3 regions of the Bradyrhizobium sp. cf659 genome follow, and region 1 is predicted to be linked to each of the others. Evidence: predicted binding sites of a transcription regulator. Region 1 holds the regulator's gene; each other region holds the start of a gene.
The links. Region 1 encodes LexA, which represses DNA repair genes until DNA is damaged. Its sites were predicted from a motif close to TGTTCNNNNTGTGTTCNG; they were not measured.

Region 1 (5,367 bases):
GCCATCACGTTCCGCACCCTGGCGGTGGCGGCGCTGATCGTGCTCGCGGTCGCGCCGGAAGCGCTGGTGCATCCGAGCTTCCAGATGTCGTTTGCGGCAACGCTGGGGCTCGTTGCGCTGGTGCAGATCGGCATGCCGAACCTGTTTGCGTCGCCCGATCATTCGGCGACCGCGCGCATCGCGATGTGGGGCGGCCGCGAGATCGCGATGCTGTTTCTGGCCTCGCTGATCGCGGGGCTTGCGACCACGCCCTATGCCGCCTTCCATTTCCATCGCGTCACGCCCTACGGCGTGCTCGCCAATCTCGGCGCGATGCCGGTGGTCTCTGCGCTGGTGATGCCTGCCGGACTGCTCGGATTGCTCGCGGCGCCGTTCGGGCTCGACGGCGTGTTCTGGTGGCTGATGGGGATCGGCATCGACTGGATGGTCGCGGTCTCGCGCTGGGTGGCGGCACTGCCGGGCGCCGTCGGCCGCATCCCGGCTTTCGGCATCGCGCCGCTGATCGCGGCCAGCCTGGGGATCATCGTGATGGGCCTGCTGCGCACGCCCTTGCGCTGGTCCGGCGCGCTGGTGCTGCTGGTGGCGGTCCTCTGGGGGCTGTCGGGGCGGCAGCCGGATATCCTGATCGCCGGGGACGGCCAGAGCGTCGCGGTCCGGGGCAGGGACGGGCGCCTGCAAATGATCCGGGCCAGCAAGGACGGCTTTCTGCTGAAGGAGTGGCTCGCTGCAGACGCCGATCCGCGCGATGCCGCTAGTCCCTCGCTCGCCGCCGGCGTGTCGTGCGACGAGGCCGGCTGCGTGACACCGCTCGCCGACGGGCGCCTGGTCGCGCTGGCCATGCGCATCGACGCGCTGGCGGATGATTGCAGCCGCGCCGCGCTGGTGGTGACGGCGCGGCCGGCGCCACCGGATTGTGCGGCGATGGTGGTCGACCGGCAGCGTCTCGCCGCGCAAGGTGCGCTCGCGCTGACACGGCGCGGCGACGGCTTTGTGGTTCAGTCGGTGAAAGCGAGAGGCACCGACCGTCCGTGGTCGCCGGCGACCGCCGGCGAGGGCGATTTCGGTACGAGCCTTGCGCCGCAGGCGGCGGCTCCCCGCAGCCGGGACGCGACACCGTCCGAGGCGGACATGCAGGCCGAGGATTGAGCGGACGGGCTACAGGTACCAGGCCAGCACGGCGTCGAGCCCTGTGGCCCCGATCACCGGCAGGGCCACCATCTGGCTCAGTCCAGACGCGCGGGCCTCCGCGGCCGCGGCTGAGCGGTCATGCGCGAGATCGTCGTTGAGTGCGGGCATGCCGGTGGCCCAGGCTCCGCCGATGCTGCCTTCACCCCTGGCGATGGATTTGTCCGCGTAGAGCGCGGCGAGGTCGGTCTGCGCGCTGCAATCGCCGGCGCGAAAGACCAGCGCTGAGCGGGCCTCGTTCGGCACCCAGATCTCGAAGCGCCGCGCAATCGGCGTCGCCTGCGCGGAGAGGAAGGTCAGCACCCAGGTCTGGTCGGTGCCGGTCCGGTAGGGCACGCCGACGCCGAGATTGATTCCGACTTCGGCAGCCTCTTCCCAGCGCAGAAAACTTTTGGCGTTGTGCAGATCCTTGATGATCAGCGGCAGACCCGCTTTCCAGGTGCGTCCGGGCAGGCCGAAGCCGCGGGGAAACCTGGTGTGGCGGGAGTTGAATTCGAACATGTCGGCGGTGCCATAGTAGCCGTCGACGAGCCCCATCTCGTGGGAGATATCGGGATCATTGTGCCAGAGCTCGATCGCGCCGACATGCGCCTCGTCGTCGCCGCAGAACAGCACCATGACGGCCTGCAAGAATTCGCCTGAAAACACCGGCACCGCCACGCCGCAGGTGAGGCCGGCCGCGAGCGCCTGATCGGTCCGCTTGAAATAGGAGTTGGCGAATTTGGTGAGGATCACGGGATGGCCGCTGGCCCAGGCCTTGCCGGGAAGGCCCTCGTCGTATCCGAAGCGCAAGTTCTCGCTCACCGCCTTGAACGCGGACAGCCCTTCGCCATAGAGGCCGCCGCCGAATTCCAGCCGCATGCGCGTCCGGTCGGGCACCCAGAGTTCAACGACGCGAATGAAGGTTTTCATCGACCGTGTCCGCCGCCTCGAGCCAATGACAGCATCGGCGATCTGGCCGCGGAACGGACGTTCAAAATTCAGGCAGGGCCGCGCAAACTTCGTGCGACGGGGAGCCGCGGGGGGCTCGGCAGATTGGATTCTCAGGACGCAAACCATACCGGGTCGCCGGCCACGGCCGGCGATGGCGATTTCAATCCTGGCCCCGACCCGCGAGCCGGGGTTGCTACGTCAGCCGATCGGCAGGCGGGTGACGGTCGGCCGACCATCGGCGGTGACCTGCGGCTTGTGCTCGCGTTCGCCGACGGGCTGGGTCACCGGCAACTGCAGCACGGTCGCGCGCTGGCCTTCGACGAGCTGCGTCACCAGTACGTATTTGCCGTCGGGGAATTCGATCGCGTCGTGATGGCGATCGGGAATGTGCGGATCGATCTTGCCGAACTTGCCGACACGCGAGTTGATGGTGCGCGTCCAGATCCAGCGATTGTCGTAGCGGACGTTGTCGGCGAAGGCGAGCTCCGTCCCCGGCAGCAGGCAGACCGCGACGGACATGTCGGCTTCGGAGGCGAAGCCGCGCGTCGAGGTGCCTCGGAAGGTGGTCGTGACGATCGTCTCGCCGACTTCCGCGGGACGCGTCGCGACGGCATGCAGGCTGTAGTCACACATCGGGTGCTCCTCATTCGAAGATAGCAACCCGCACCTCCTTCGGAGGCACAGGCCTCTATCAGAGTGGAAGCATGTTAGCGTCTTCTCGGTTGTAGGCAAATCTGCGGCTTAGGTCCGCGCGCTGCCATCACAATATCTTTTTCAAATGCACGAGGAACAAAGTCCGCTCTCGTGCATTTGGCGTGCGTCTCCGTCAGCGACCAGCAGGTGCCGACCAGCCCGAATATTGCCAGGCGGGTTGCGACGGCTGCGCGACGGCGTTGCGGGCATTGCGCAATTGCTCGCTCGTCGTCGGCGGCGTTGCCTTGCGGACTTGGTGTGACTGTGCGGCGAAGGCTTGCGACGCCGATGCTGCGATCAGCGTCATCGTGACGGCGCTCAAAACGATCTTGCGCATGATGGTCTCCTCGATTTCCAGCGCCGCGAAGCGATGAGGGCTTCGTGCGGCGTGCCGAGGATGTAGCGCTGGAGAAGGGGCCGGATAATCTGTGCAAAACCAGAAAGACTATCCAGCCGGAGCGGACAATCGTCCGCTCCAATCGTCAACGCGCGGGTCGCCAACCGGCGGGGCGCGCTCAGTACTTGCGGTACAGGCCGATCAGCTTGCCCTGAATCTTCACCCGGTTGGGCGGCAGGATGCGGACCTCATAGGCCGCATTGGCGGGCTCGAGCGCGATCGAGGCACCGCGGCGGCGGAAGCGCTTCAGCGTCGCTTCCTCGTCGTCGATCAGCGCCACCACGATGTCGCCGGTGTCGGCGCTCTCGTTGCGCTGGATCAGCGCCATATCGCCGTCGAGGATGCCGGCTTCGACCATCGAGTCGCCGCGCACTTCGAGCGCGTAGTGCTCGCCCGAACCGAGCATGTCAGGCGGTACGCTGATGGTGTGGCTGCGGGTCTGCAGCGCTTCGATCGGCGTGCCGGCCGCGATGCGGCCCATCACCGGCACCGCGACGGGGCGCTCGCCCTCTTCCACGGACGCGCTGGAGCTCGCTCGCACCTTGCCGAGATTGCCCTCGATGACGCTCGGCGTGAAGCCACGCCGGCTGCCGGCGGCGGCCTGGAGCTCGGGCAGCTTGATCACCTCGATCGCGCGGGCCCGGTTGGGCAGACGCCGGATGAAGCCGCGCTCCTCCAATGCGGTGATCAGGCGATGGATGCCTGACTTCGAGCGCAGGTCGAGCGCGTCCTTCATCTCGTCGAAGGAGGGCGGCACGCCGCTTTCCTTCAAACGCTCGCTGATGAATCGCAGAAGCTCGTATTGTTTGCGCGTTAACATCTCGACCAAATCCCCCGGTTGATGTCGTTCGATTCCGAGACGGTGAATTCAGCGGCGAGCCGCCAGATGCTCGAAACAAATCATGAACGGACACTATATGTTCGATATGTGTTCCGCAACTGCTTAATTTACCGTGAACGCGACAAAGTTCGCGGAACGCGCATGACCAGCGGGTTCAGGCGGGCAGTCGCAGCACCTCGCAAGGCGTGCCGGCCTCGGCCTTGGGTGCGAACGGCGCGCGCACGAGAAGTGCCTGTGCCGCAGCGAGATTCGCAAGCAGTGAGGAATCCTGATGATCGACGGGAAGGGCGACAAGCGTGCCGTCGTCGCGCCGCTCCAGACGTGCGCGCAGATAATCTTCGCGCTGGTCATTGGCACCGAGGTCGCGGCCGAGCACGGCGCGCTCGCGACGATGATGAATCACGGCGCGGCCCGACAGAGCGCGAATCAACGGCACCATGAACAGGAAGGCGCACACATAGGACGACACGGGATTGCCGGGCAGGCCGATCACACCCATCGTTCCTAACCGGCCGTGCATCATCGGCTTGCCCGGCCGCATCGCGATCTTCCAGAACGCCATCGCGATGCCTTCGTCCCTCAGCGCCTGCTGGACCAGATCGTGGTCGCCGACCGAGGCGCCGCCGGTCGTAATCAGGATATCGGCGCCGCTTTCGCGGGCACGGCGGATGCCGGCGGTGGTGGCCTCCAGCGTATCAGCGGCAACACCGAGGTCGACGGTATCTGCGCCCTCCTGGCGGGCGAGCGCGTGCAGGGCGTAGCCGTTGGAATAGACGATCTGGCCGGCACCCGGTGTGGTGCCTGGCATCACCAGCTCGTCGCCGGTGGCGAGGATCGCGACCTTTGGGCGGCGGCGGATGGGGAGGTGCGGGTGATTCATCCCGGCGGCGAGTGCGAGGTCGCGCTCGGTGAGCCGGGTTCCCTTGCGCAGGAGCACGTCGCCCTCGGAGAAGTCGACGCCGGCGGGACGGATGTGCCGCCCCGTGACGGCGGCTTGCTTGATCGTGATGCGCCTGCCGTCGGCGACCGTGTCCTCCTGGATCACGACCGCGTCCGCGCCAGCCGGAACGACGCCGCCGGTGAAGATTCGCATCGCTTCGCCGACGCCGACCGATCCCGCAAACGGCCGGCCCGCCGCGATCTCGCCGATCACGGTGAGCTGTGCGTCGACCTTGGCTGCATCGGCCGCGCGCACGGCGTAGCCGTCCATCGCCGACATCGCCTCCGGCGGCTGCGTACGCCGCGCCGCGACGTCGCGCGCGAGCACCCGGTGGTAGGCCTCGTCGAGTGGAATCATCTCTTCAGGCAACGGCTCCAC
Region 2 (5,367 bases), 130 kb from region 1:
TCGACTTGCCGCCGCCGGAGACGCCGGTGACGCAGGTGAACAGGCCGAGCGGAATCTCGGCGGTGACGTTCTTGAGGTTATTGCCGCGCGCGTTGACCACCTTGATGGTGCGGCGATGGTTCGGCGGACGCCGCTCCGGCACCTCGACCTCGAGCTCGCCGGTCAGGTATTTCCCGGTCAGCGATTTCGGATTGCGCATGATCTCGGCGGGCGTGCCTTCGGCGACGATGTGGCCGCCATGCATGCCGGCGCCGGGGCCGATGTCGAGCACGTAGTCGGCGAGGCGAATGGCGTCCTCGTCATGCTCGACCACGACCACGGTGTTGCCGAGGTCGCGCAAGCGCTTGAGGGTGTCGAGCAGGCGCGCGTTGTCGCGCTGATGCAGGCCGATCGAGGGCTCGTCCAGCACGTAGAGCACGCCGGTCAGTCCCGAGCCGATCTGCGAGGCCAGGCGGATGCGCTGGCTCTCGCCGCCCGACAGCGTGCCGGAGGAGCGGGAGAGGGTGAGGTAGTTGAGGCCGACGTCGAGCAGGAAGGTGAGGCGCTCGCGGATCTCCTTGAGGATGCGGCCGGCGATCTCGTTCTGCTGCTTGTTCAGCGCCTCCGGCACGGTCTCGAACCATTCGCCGGCCTTCCTGACCGACAGCTCCGAGATCTCGCCGATATGCTTGGTGCCGACCTTGACGCAGAGCGCCTCGGGCTTGAGCCGGAAGCCGTTGCAGGCGCCGCAGGGCACGTCGTGGAAATACTTCGCCAGCTCCTCGCGCGCCCACTCGCTCTCGGTCTCGCGGTAGCGGCGGTTGATGTTGGTGATGACGCCCTCGAACGGCTTCTTGGTGTCGTAGGAGCGGACGCCATCCTCGTAGGAGAACTTGATCTCGTCCTCGCCCGAGCCGTGGAGGATCGCGTCTCTCGTCTTCTTGGGCAGATCCTTCCATTTGGTGGTCAGCGTGAACTTGTAGTGCTTGCCGAGCGCCGTCAGCGTCTGAACGTAGTAGGGAGACGACGACTTGGCCCAGGGCGCGATCGCGCCCTTGCCAATGGCGAGCTCCTTGTCGGGGATGACGAGATCCTCGTCGACATGCTGCTCGACGCCGAGGCCGCCGCAGGCAGGACACGCGCCATAGGGATTGTTGAACGAGAACAGGCGCGGCTCGATCTCGGGGATCGTGAAGCCGGACACCGGGCAGGCGAACTTTTCCGAGAACAGGATGCGCTCGGGTCCGCTCTTGTCGTGGATCTTCGCGGTCTTCTTCTTTTCCTCGGCCGGCGCCGCCGCGGGCGCATCGGCGAACTCGACGACGGCAAGGCCCTCGGCGAGCTTCAGCGCGGTCTCAAAGCTTTCGGCGAGACGCTGGCCGATGTCGGCGCGCACCACGATGCGGTCGACGACGACGTCGATGTCGTGCGGAAACTTCTTGTCCAGTGTCGGCGCTTCCGCGAGCTCATGGAAGGTGCCGTCGATCTTGACGCGCTGAAAGCCCTTCTTGAGCCATTCGGCGAGCTCCTTGCGGTACTCGCCCTTGCGGCCGCGCACGACGGGAGCGAGCAGATAGAGGCGCGTGCCCTCGGGCAGCGCCAGCACGCGGTCCACCATCTGCGAGACGGTCTGGCTCTCGATCGGCAGGCCGGTGGCGGGCGAATAGGGCACGCCGACGCGCGCCCAGAGCAGGCGCATGTAGTCGTAGATCTCGGTGACCGTGCCGACGGTGGAGCGCGGATTCTTCGATGTCGTCTTCTGCTCGATCGAGATCGCCGGCGACAGGCCGTCGATCTGGTCCACGTCAGGCTTCTGCATCATCTCCAGGAACTGGCGTGCATAGGCCGACAGCGATTCGACGTAGCGGCGCTGGCCCTCGGCATAGATGGTGTCGAAGGCGAGCGAGGATTTGCCGGAGCCGGACAGGCCGGTGAACACCACGAGCTTGTCGCGGGGAATCTCGACGTCGATGTTCTTGAGGTTGTGCTCGCGCGCGCCACGGATCGTAATTGCGCGCAGGCTGGAGCCCGCGTTCTGTTGTTGGCGCTTCGCCTTGATCACTTCATCCATCCCGGTGTCCTCAGGGAATCCCAAAGACGCGCGGCCGCGCCGAGGGTGAAGGCGCGCTTTGCCCGGAACCGGGATCGGCGCCGATGGGGTTGCCAGCGAACGTAGGAAGAACGGCGACGGATTTCCAGTGCGAGTTGCGAATCGTCAACGGATTGTTGGCGTGCTGGCGGCATCTGGCAGCAGCAGAGCGTGCGGAACTGCGCTGAATGTACCGCCAAAACAAAAAGGCCGGCGCGAGGCCGGCCTTTCGTGACGATGTGACGTCGGTGGCGAAGCTCAGTACTTTGCCACGACCGGGCCGCCGAAGGTGTAGTTGAGGCGGACAGTGCCCATGTCGACGTCCTGCTTGATGCGGTCGATGCGGTCGTTGGCGCCGAGAACCGTAAAGCTGACATCGCGGCCGCCCATGAACAGATGGTCGTATTCGATCGCAACGGACCAGTTCGGCGCGAAGCCGAATTCGAGGCCGGTGCCGACCGCGCCACCCCAGCGCGTCTCGCTGGCGCTGTCGATGACCACGCCGCCGAACAGGCCGTTGTATTTGGCGTGCGTGACGGCCGCGCCACCCTTCACGTACCAGAGCACGTTGTTCCAGGCATAGCCGACCTGGCCGGTGAACAGGCCGAGCGCATCGATCTTGGTCTGGTTGACCAGCGGCGCGAGCGCTGCGGGCGAGCTCGTGTTCGAGCCCTTCAGGTCGGCCCAGTCGCCCTGAGCTTCGAGGCCGAATACCCAGCTGGCCGACTGCCAGCGATAACCGATTTGGCCACCGACGAGGCCGCCGGTCGCATTGTGACAGCCTTCAGCCGTAACGGGGATGGCCACGCCGAGGACCGAGTTGAGATCCCAGCAGTTGCGGCTCGAGGCGCCGCCGCCGTTGAGGCCGATATAGAAGCCGGACCAGTTGTAGACCGAGGCCACAGCGATCGGCGCCTTGGTATAGGGGCGGGCCGCCAGGTCGGCCGCCGAGGCAGGAGCCAACGCGCTGAGTGCGAGCAAACTGGCCGAAGCCAGCACAATCCTCTTCATTTCAAATTCCCCAGTTTCGTTTCTCTTTGTCGGCGAAAAGCAGCGGACCTAACGACCCAACTGATGGCATTGCTTTTACACCACTAAAGCCAAAGGTTGTGTCACCGAGGTGCCACACCTCTCCGAAAACGCTAGCGACCGGCTGGATTGGATACTTGGGCGCGAAAAACAAAAAGGCCGGCGCGAGGCCGGCCTTTCGTGACGATGTGACGTCGGTGGCGAAGATCAGTACTTCGCGACCACCGGGCCCCCGAAGTGATAGTTCACGCCGACCTGCACGGTGTGGAAGTTGAGCGTGCCGGTGGGGAGGGCGCCCGAGAAGTAGGTCTCGCCGCCGAGGCTGCGATAGAGGTACTCGCCCTTGACCGACCACTGCGGCGCGAAGAACGCTTCGACGCCCGCACCGACGGTCCAGCCGGAGTGCCACTTGCTGTCCGACGCGGTCACGCCGAGAGCGGAGAGGGAGATCTTGTTGTCGATCCAGGCGTAGCCGCCGGTGCCGTAGAACAGGACCTGGTTGACAGCGTAGCCGATGCGGCCGCGCACGGTGCCCATGGCATCGGTCTTCGAGGTCGCGGTTGCGGTCACAACGCCGAAGCCGGGGACAACGGTGGCGCCGGTCGCCGTAGCGCTGACGTCAGCCCAGGCGCCATCGGCCTCGATACCGAACACGACGTTGCCGGTCTGCCAGTTGTAGCCGGCGGTGCCGCCGACGAAGCCACCCTTCATCTTCGGGTCGCCCGAAGCGTTTTCCCAGGCGCCACCGCCAACGATACCGAGGTAGAAGCCGGTCCAGTTGTAGACCGAGGCCACAGCCACCGGAGCCTTCGTGTACGGGCGAGCCGCGAGATCAGCAGCCGACGCGGGGGCGGCCAGAGCGAACAAACAGGCCGAAGCCAACAAAACCTTCTTCATTTTCAACCTAATCCCAGTCCCAGTTTCTGTTGTGCCTTCCACGATAGGGAAGGGCATCGGACGCTGTGGTCCAACTGATGTCGTGCTTACACCAACAAAGCTGCAAGTTGTGTCTCTAAAAAGCCACAACAGACACAAAACGTAACGGTTATTGACTTATTGTTCCTCGAGGCCGTGAAGCAGCAAAAAGGCCGGCGCGAGGCCGGCCTTTCGTCAGAAGAAGCGCTGCTTGCGATCAGTACCTGGCGATCGCGGGGCCGCCCCAACGGTAGTTCACGCGGACGAGAGCCATATCGACGTCCTGGCTGACGCGTTCGGTCTGAACGAACGCGCCGGCGAAGTTGAAGTCGACGTTACGATCGCCAAGGAAGATGTGATTGTACTCGACGCCCACAGACCAGTTCGGGGCGAAGCCAAATTCGACACCCGCGCCGACCGTTCCACCCCAGCGGGTGTCGCGGGCCGAACCGAAGACAGTGCCTGCACCCACGAATCCTGGCGCGACGATGAGGTCGTATTTGTCGTCCACGACGGCGGCGCCACCCTTCACGTAGAACAAAACGTTATTCCAGGCATAGCCGATCTGGCCGGTAATCAGGCCGAACGCATCGATCCGCGTACGGTTCTGCTGACCTGGAGCAGTCGGGCTGATGTTGTTTCCGCTGAAGTCAGCCCAGTTGCCTTGGCCTTCCACGCCAAACACCCAATTGCTGGACTGCCAGCGGTAGCCGATCTGACCACCGACCGTGCCGCCCGATGAGTCATGACAGCCGTCGTCAACCAGCGTGCCGACGACCGGCGTCACGAAGTCCCAGCAATTGCGGCTCGTACCCCAGCCGCCGTTGATGCCGATGTAGAAGCCGCTCCAGTCGTAGATGGCCGCGACCATCGGCGGCGGAGCCTTGGTGTAGGGACGCGCAGCGAGATCCGCCGCGCTTGCGGGAGCCGACAGGCTCAGCGCCATTGCACCGATTGCACCAATCAAAATCTTATTCATTGCAGTCTCCCCAGTTTCGATCCGCTTCTTGAAGTTCCCCGAAGCGGCCAATCAGGCGCGACGCCCATATGAACTTAATTCCAAGGCAAACGTAGCTTAATCGGGAGGCAGAGTCCGTCGCCGAAATGCAACAGTCGCAAGGCAACTGAAACGTTTGTAACTTGATGAATGTTAAGTACTTTTGGTCGTTCGCGGGAACCTGGAAAAGTTCCATCCAGCGCAAACTATTTGGGCAGCACGTGGGTACCGTCCGGCCCAAACATTTCGCACTCGCACGGGCAGGAACAAATCTGGAACAAACCGGTGGCCGATGCTATATATGGGGATAACCTGAGGGCTGATGGGCTGATCGGCCCGCGCAAGCGTATAGGGTCGC
Region 3 (5,367 bases), on a different contig from region 1:
AAGATCCGCGAGAAGATCACGTAGAGCGTGGCCGACAGCATGATCGCGCAGGGCAGCGTCAGCACCCAGGCCATCAGCAGGTTGCGGATGGTCGACCATTGCAGGCCCGAACCGTTCGCCGCCATGGTGCCGGCGACGCCGGACGACAGCACGTGGGTGGTCGAGACCGGCAGGCCGAACACGTCGGCGGCGCCGATCGTGGCCGCGGCGACGAGTTCGGCGGAGGCGCCTTGCGCATAGGTGAGATGGGTCTTGCCGATCTTCTCGCCGACCGTGATCACGATGCGCTTCCACCCGATCATGGTGCCGAGACCGAGCGCGATAGCGACCGCGATCTTCACCCAGTTCGGGATGAACTTCGTGGCGGCGTCGAGCGAGCCCTTGTAGGCGTTGAGGGTTGCGACCTCTTCCTTGCTGAGATCGTTTTCCTTGTCCTTCATCAGGAAGCGGATCGCTTCCGAGGTCAGGTACATGTCGTTGCGGGTGTTGCCGACGGCTTCCGCCGGCACCTTGTTCAGCGTGCCGTATTTGGCGACCTGGTCGCCGACATCCTTCACCAGCACGGCGAGCGAGGGATAGGTGCCCTCGTTGATGTGATGCAGCGCGATGTACTGCGTCACCGCCGGACGGGGATCGCCGATGATGCTGTGGCCGGCGCCCTTGGCCGAGATCACCTTGGAGGCGGCCTCCGAGGTCTTCTGGAACTGGGCGACCTGGGATTCCGGCAGCGCGCGGTTGAGCGCGTAGGCGGTCGGCACGGTGCCGATCAGGATCAGCATGATCAGGCCCATGCCCTTCTGGCCGTCATTGGAGCCGTGGGCGAAGCTGACGCCGGTGCAGGTCGCGATCAGCAGGCCGCGGATCCAGAGCGGCGGCGCCTTGTTGCCTTCGGGCGCAGAATAGAGTGCCGGGTTGCGCACGACGAATTTGAGGAGCAGCAACAGCACAGCGGCGCAGATGAAGCCAAACAGCGGCGACAGCAGCAGCGCGTAGCCGATCTCGGTCGCCTTGCTCCAGTCCACGCCCGAGGTGCCGTCGCGGCCGCGCATGACGGCGTTGGCGATGCCGACGCCGATGATCGAGCCGATCAGCGTATGCGAGGACGAGGCGGGCAGGCCGAAGAACCAGGTGCCGAGATTCCACAGGATCGCGGCGATCAGAAGCGCGAACACCATCGCGAAACCGGCGCTGGAGCCGACCTGAAGGATCAGCTCGACCGGCAGCAGCGAGACGATGCCGAAGGCGACCGCGCCGGAGGACAGGAGCACGCCGAGGAAGTTGAAGAAGCCCGACCACATCACGGCGACTTCGGCCGGCAGCGAATGGGTGTAGATCACGGTCGCCACCGCGTTGGCGGTGTCGTGGAAGCCGTTGACGAATTCGAAGCCGAGCGCGATCAGCAGCGCGACGAACAGCAGGATGTAGGGCAGGAAGGTCGTCACCCGCGTGCCGGTCGCGTTGACGTCGGCATAGATGCTGTAGGCGACGAACAGCAGGCCCGCGGCGAGGATGCCGAAGAACAGGATCATCGTCAGCGGATTGAAGCCCTTGTCGAGATTTGGCCGCGAGGCCGGCTGGATCGGCGCGGGATCGGCTACCGCGCGGTCGAATGCTACATCGGTCATGTCAGGACGCCCCTTAACTTTCAGGTAAGGGTATTGTCCGCGATGGATTTGAAGGCTGGATGACAAGCGGCGGTTGAAAGGCGTTTTCCCGCCGCTATTTAGGCGATTTAGGCGGCGCGCGCGGATTTCTTCTGCAAGTTGGCCGCGATCTTCAGATCTTCGACAAAGCGCTGATATTCCAGCACCTTGGCCTCCGGATCGGGCAGCCGCAGCAGATAGGACGGGTGCACCGTCACCAAAGCCTTGCAACCGTCGGGAAGGTCGATCAGCCGGCCGCGGGTCTTGCCGATTGGGGTGATCTTGCCGAACACGCTTTGTGCGGCGGTGGCGCCCATCGCCACGACGAGATCGGGTTGAACGGCCGCCAGCTCCCGCTCATACCATTGCCGGCATGCCCGGATCTCCTGTGTATTCGGCTTCTGATGCAGGCGGATTTTTCTGCGCGGCACGAATTTGAAGTGTTTGACCGCGTTGGTGACATAGACCTTCTTGCGATCGACGCCGGCTTCCTCCAGCGCGCGGTCGAGCATCTGGCCGGCGGGGCCGACGAAGGGATGGCCGGCGAGGTCTTCCTTGTCGCCGGGCTGCTCGCCGACCAGCATGATGGTGGCGTCTTTCGGCCCTTCGCCGAACACGGTTTGCGTCGCGTCCTTGTAGAGCGGGCAGGCACGGCAATGCGCGGCCTCCTCGCGGAGCGCTTCGAGATCGTTGGCGGCTGCTTTGTGTCCCATGATGGCTTCCGGACGTGGAGAGATCCGTCCGCCGGTCCAGCGTTCGGCATCGGCGAGCAGGGGTCCAAGTATCGATCCAAGTGTCGATGCGTCCTGGAGGTTCCTCCGGCGCTTCACCGGCGCGTCAGTCGTCGTCAGCCGGTCGGGTTGGAAATGGCGCCGCCAGGTTTCCTCCAGGCGGCCTGGGGCCGGCCACTCCGCCCGGCTGATCCCAGGCGTGAAGGAGATCGCGTGACCGTTCCAATGGGCACAAACGTCAGGCGTGAGGATCGACCAGGGCATGTCGGCAAAACGACGCGCGAAGAACGGCGCGGCGAATGCGACGATGTGATGCTCCGGCTCGAACCAGGCGGCGTAATGCGCCTTCTGCTCGCGCCCGATCTCGCGGAAGCGGACGAGATCGCGCATCCGCTGCGTATCGCGCTGCACGCTGCCAGCCATCGCGGTTGCCTGCGCCACGTCGGGATCACTCATCGTTGCGAGCAGGTCGTGATCGGCCTTCAACCGCCAGAGCAGGCGATAGAGCAGCGCAAAACGCTCGCCGCCACGATGCAGGATCGCGACGCGGGCAAGCTCGATGAAATGGGCCGGCACGGTGAACGTGCTCTCGGTCTCGATCGGCGGAAGGCTCGGCGCTTCGGACAGGCCGGGGGGCATCTGGTCGTCCGTCTGGCCTTGCACGTGCCACACCACGTCCGCCGGGGCGACGTGATGCAGGGCGAATGCGCGTGCGGCTTTGCGCCAGCCGTCAAAATCGGTCTCGCTGTCCAGGGTGACGAGGTACATGGCACTCGAATCCTCTTGATTCCGCTCATGAATCCGAAGGCGCGCCAATTCGATTGACTCCCAGGGCGCCGTTAGCTTTATATTAGAACATATCATGAACAAATGAGCCAGCCACGGGTTCTTATTTTTGAGCCACGGCACTCATCTCAAAGGAGCGGCGAGCATGAGCGGCGCACGCATGAGCGCGCTTGCGACCTTGCGCGGCCAGATCGAGCGCATCGAGACGGCGGAGGTCGTGCATCAGCACGATCGCGTCGCGCTTGGCCACGGCGAGGTCGACAGCGCGCTGAAGGGCGGGCTTGCGCGTGCGGCGATCCACGAGGTGTTTTGCGAGGGGCGCCAGGGCGCCGCCGCGACCGGGTTTGTCATGGGCGTTGCGGGACGCGTGACCGCGCGCCGGCCGCTGCTGTGGGTGCGGCAGGATTTTTCGGAACTGGAAGCCGGCGCGCTGTCGATGAGCGGGCTCGCCGAGCTCGGCCTCGACCCGCGCCGCGTGGTGATGGTGCGTGCGGCCGATGTGGAGAGTGCGCTGCGCACTTCGGCCGATGCACTCGCCTGCGATGCGCTCGGCGCGGTCGTGCTCGAGCTCTGGGGCGAGACGCGGCAGTTCGATCTCGTGGCGAGCCGCAAGCTGACGCTGGCCGCGCAAGGCTCCGGCGTCACCGGCCTGCTGCTGCGGATGGCCGCGCAGCCGCTGCCCTCGACCGCGGAGACACGATGGATGCTGCGTGCGGCGCATTCGCCGCCGGGCTCGATGTGGAGTGCCTGGGGCGCGCCGCGCTTCGATGCCGAGCTGTTGCGTAATCGTCATGGCCCATGCGGCCGGTGGATCATGGAATGGAAATGTGATGAGTGCCAGTTCAGTGAACCGTCGTCGTATCCTCAGCCTGTGGCTGCCGCGCCTGCCCATCGACCGGATCCAGCGGTTTCTTGGCAGCGCCGGACTGCATAAGGACAACGAGCCAAGCGTCGTCGTCATCAAGGACACCAATGCGCTGGTGATCCATGCGCTCGACGATGCGGCGTCGCGTCTCGGGCTGCATATTGGCCAGCCCTTGGCCAATGCCCGGGCGATGTGCCCGGACTTGCGGGTGTTCGATGCCGATGTCGTCGCCGATGCGAAGACACTGAGCGACATCGCCGACTGGTGCGACCGCTTCACGCCGCTGGTTGCGCTCGATCCGCCGCACGGGCTGTTTCTCGACATCACCGGCTGCGCGCATCTGTTCGGCGGGGAAGCCGCGCTGTTGCAGACGCTGGTTCGCGCGCTCGGCCGGCAAGGCTTTGCCGTCAGCGCGGCGATTGCCGGCACCTCGGTCTGCGCGCGCACGCTGACGCGGCAGGTCACAGGCACCATCGTCGCCGATGGCGGGGAGGCGGAGGCGATCAGCCGGCTGCCGGTGTCCGCGCTCGGCGCGGGCGAGGCCATCACCACCGGCCTGCGCCGCGCCGGCCTGAAGACCATCGGCGATGTCGCATCGCGCAGCGCCCACGAAATCACGGCGCGGTTCGGCGCGCGGTTCTCCACGCTGCTCGCGCACGCGCTGGGGCAGGGCGATGCGCCGATCAATCCGCGAAAGCCGCTGCCTGACTACATCGTGGAGAAGCGCTTTGCCGAGCCGATCGCGACCGACACCATGATCGCGATGACGCTGTCGCGGCTCGCCGACACGTTGATCGCGTCCATGGAGAAGCAGGGCAAGGGCGCGCGGCGGCTGGAGGCCGCCTTCTTCCGCACCGATGGCGTGGTGCGCGCGATCATGGTCGAGACCGGACGTCCGGTGACGCGAAGCGCCGTCATCGACCGCCTGTTCCGCGAGCGGCTCGATGCGCTCGCCGATCCCCTCGATCCCGGCTTCGGCTTCGACATGGTGCGGCTGTCGGCGAGCCGCACCGAGATCGTGGTGCAGGAGCAGCGCGATCTCGACGCCCATGTCCACGACAATGACGAGCTCGCCGCGCTGATCGACCGCATCGCCGCGGGGATCGGTGGCAAGCGCGTCGTCGTGCACCTGCCGCAGGACACGCATATCCCTGAATGTGCGGTGATGGCCGCGCCGGCGCAGCATCATCTCGCCGCCGCCATGCAGGCCGAATGGCCGGCACGTGTCGAGAGCGAGCCGCCGCTGCGCCCGTTGCGGCTGTTCGACAAGCCTGAGCCGATCAAGGTGCCGTTCGCGACCGTGCCTGATGGTCCGCCGCATCAATTCACCTGGCGCCGCGCA

Region 2: the regulator LexA is predicted to act here: its motif matches at 2,146-2,163, upstream of uvrA (excinuclease ABC subunit UvrA).
Region 3: the regulator LexA is predicted to act here: its motif matches at 3,226-3,243, upstream of BM118_RS27370 (ImuA family protein).

The regions. Positions count from the first base shown of each region.
Region 1 is NZ_FOQJ01000001.1:244,762-250,128, forward strand. Features, by position in the region: gene BM118_RS01190 (ComEC/Rec2 family competence protein) at 1-1,146, shown strand, start outside; gene BM118_RS01195 (GAF domain-containing protein) at 1,156-2,097, opposite strand; gene BM118_RS41055 (hypothetical protein) at 2,317-2,751, opposite strand; gene BM118_RS41060 (hypothetical protein) at 2,945-3,148, opposite strand; gene lexA (transcriptional repressor LexA) at 3,327-4,028, opposite strand; gene BM118_RS01215 (molybdopterin molybdotransferase MoeA) at 4,204-5,367, opposite strand, start outside.
Region 2 is NZ_FOQJ01000001.1:372,767-378,133, forward strand. Features, by position in the region: gene uvrA (excinuclease ABC subunit UvrA) at 1-2,050, opposite strand, end outside; gene BM118_RS01845 (outer membrane protein) at 2,327-3,079, opposite strand; gene BM118_RS01850 (outer membrane protein) at 3,305-3,994, opposite strand; gene BM118_RS01855 (outer membrane protein) at 4,230-4,991, opposite strand.
Region 3 is NZ_FOQJ01000007.1:348,643-354,009, reverse strand. Features, by position in the region: gene BM118_RS27380 (inorganic phosphate transporter) at 1-1,625, opposite strand, end outside; gene BM118_RS27375 (UdgX family uracil-DNA binding protein) at 1,733-3,142, opposite strand; gene BM118_RS27370 (ImuA family protein) at 3,306-4,094, shown strand; gene BM118_RS27365 (Y-family DNA polymerase) at 3,991-5,367, shown strand, end outside.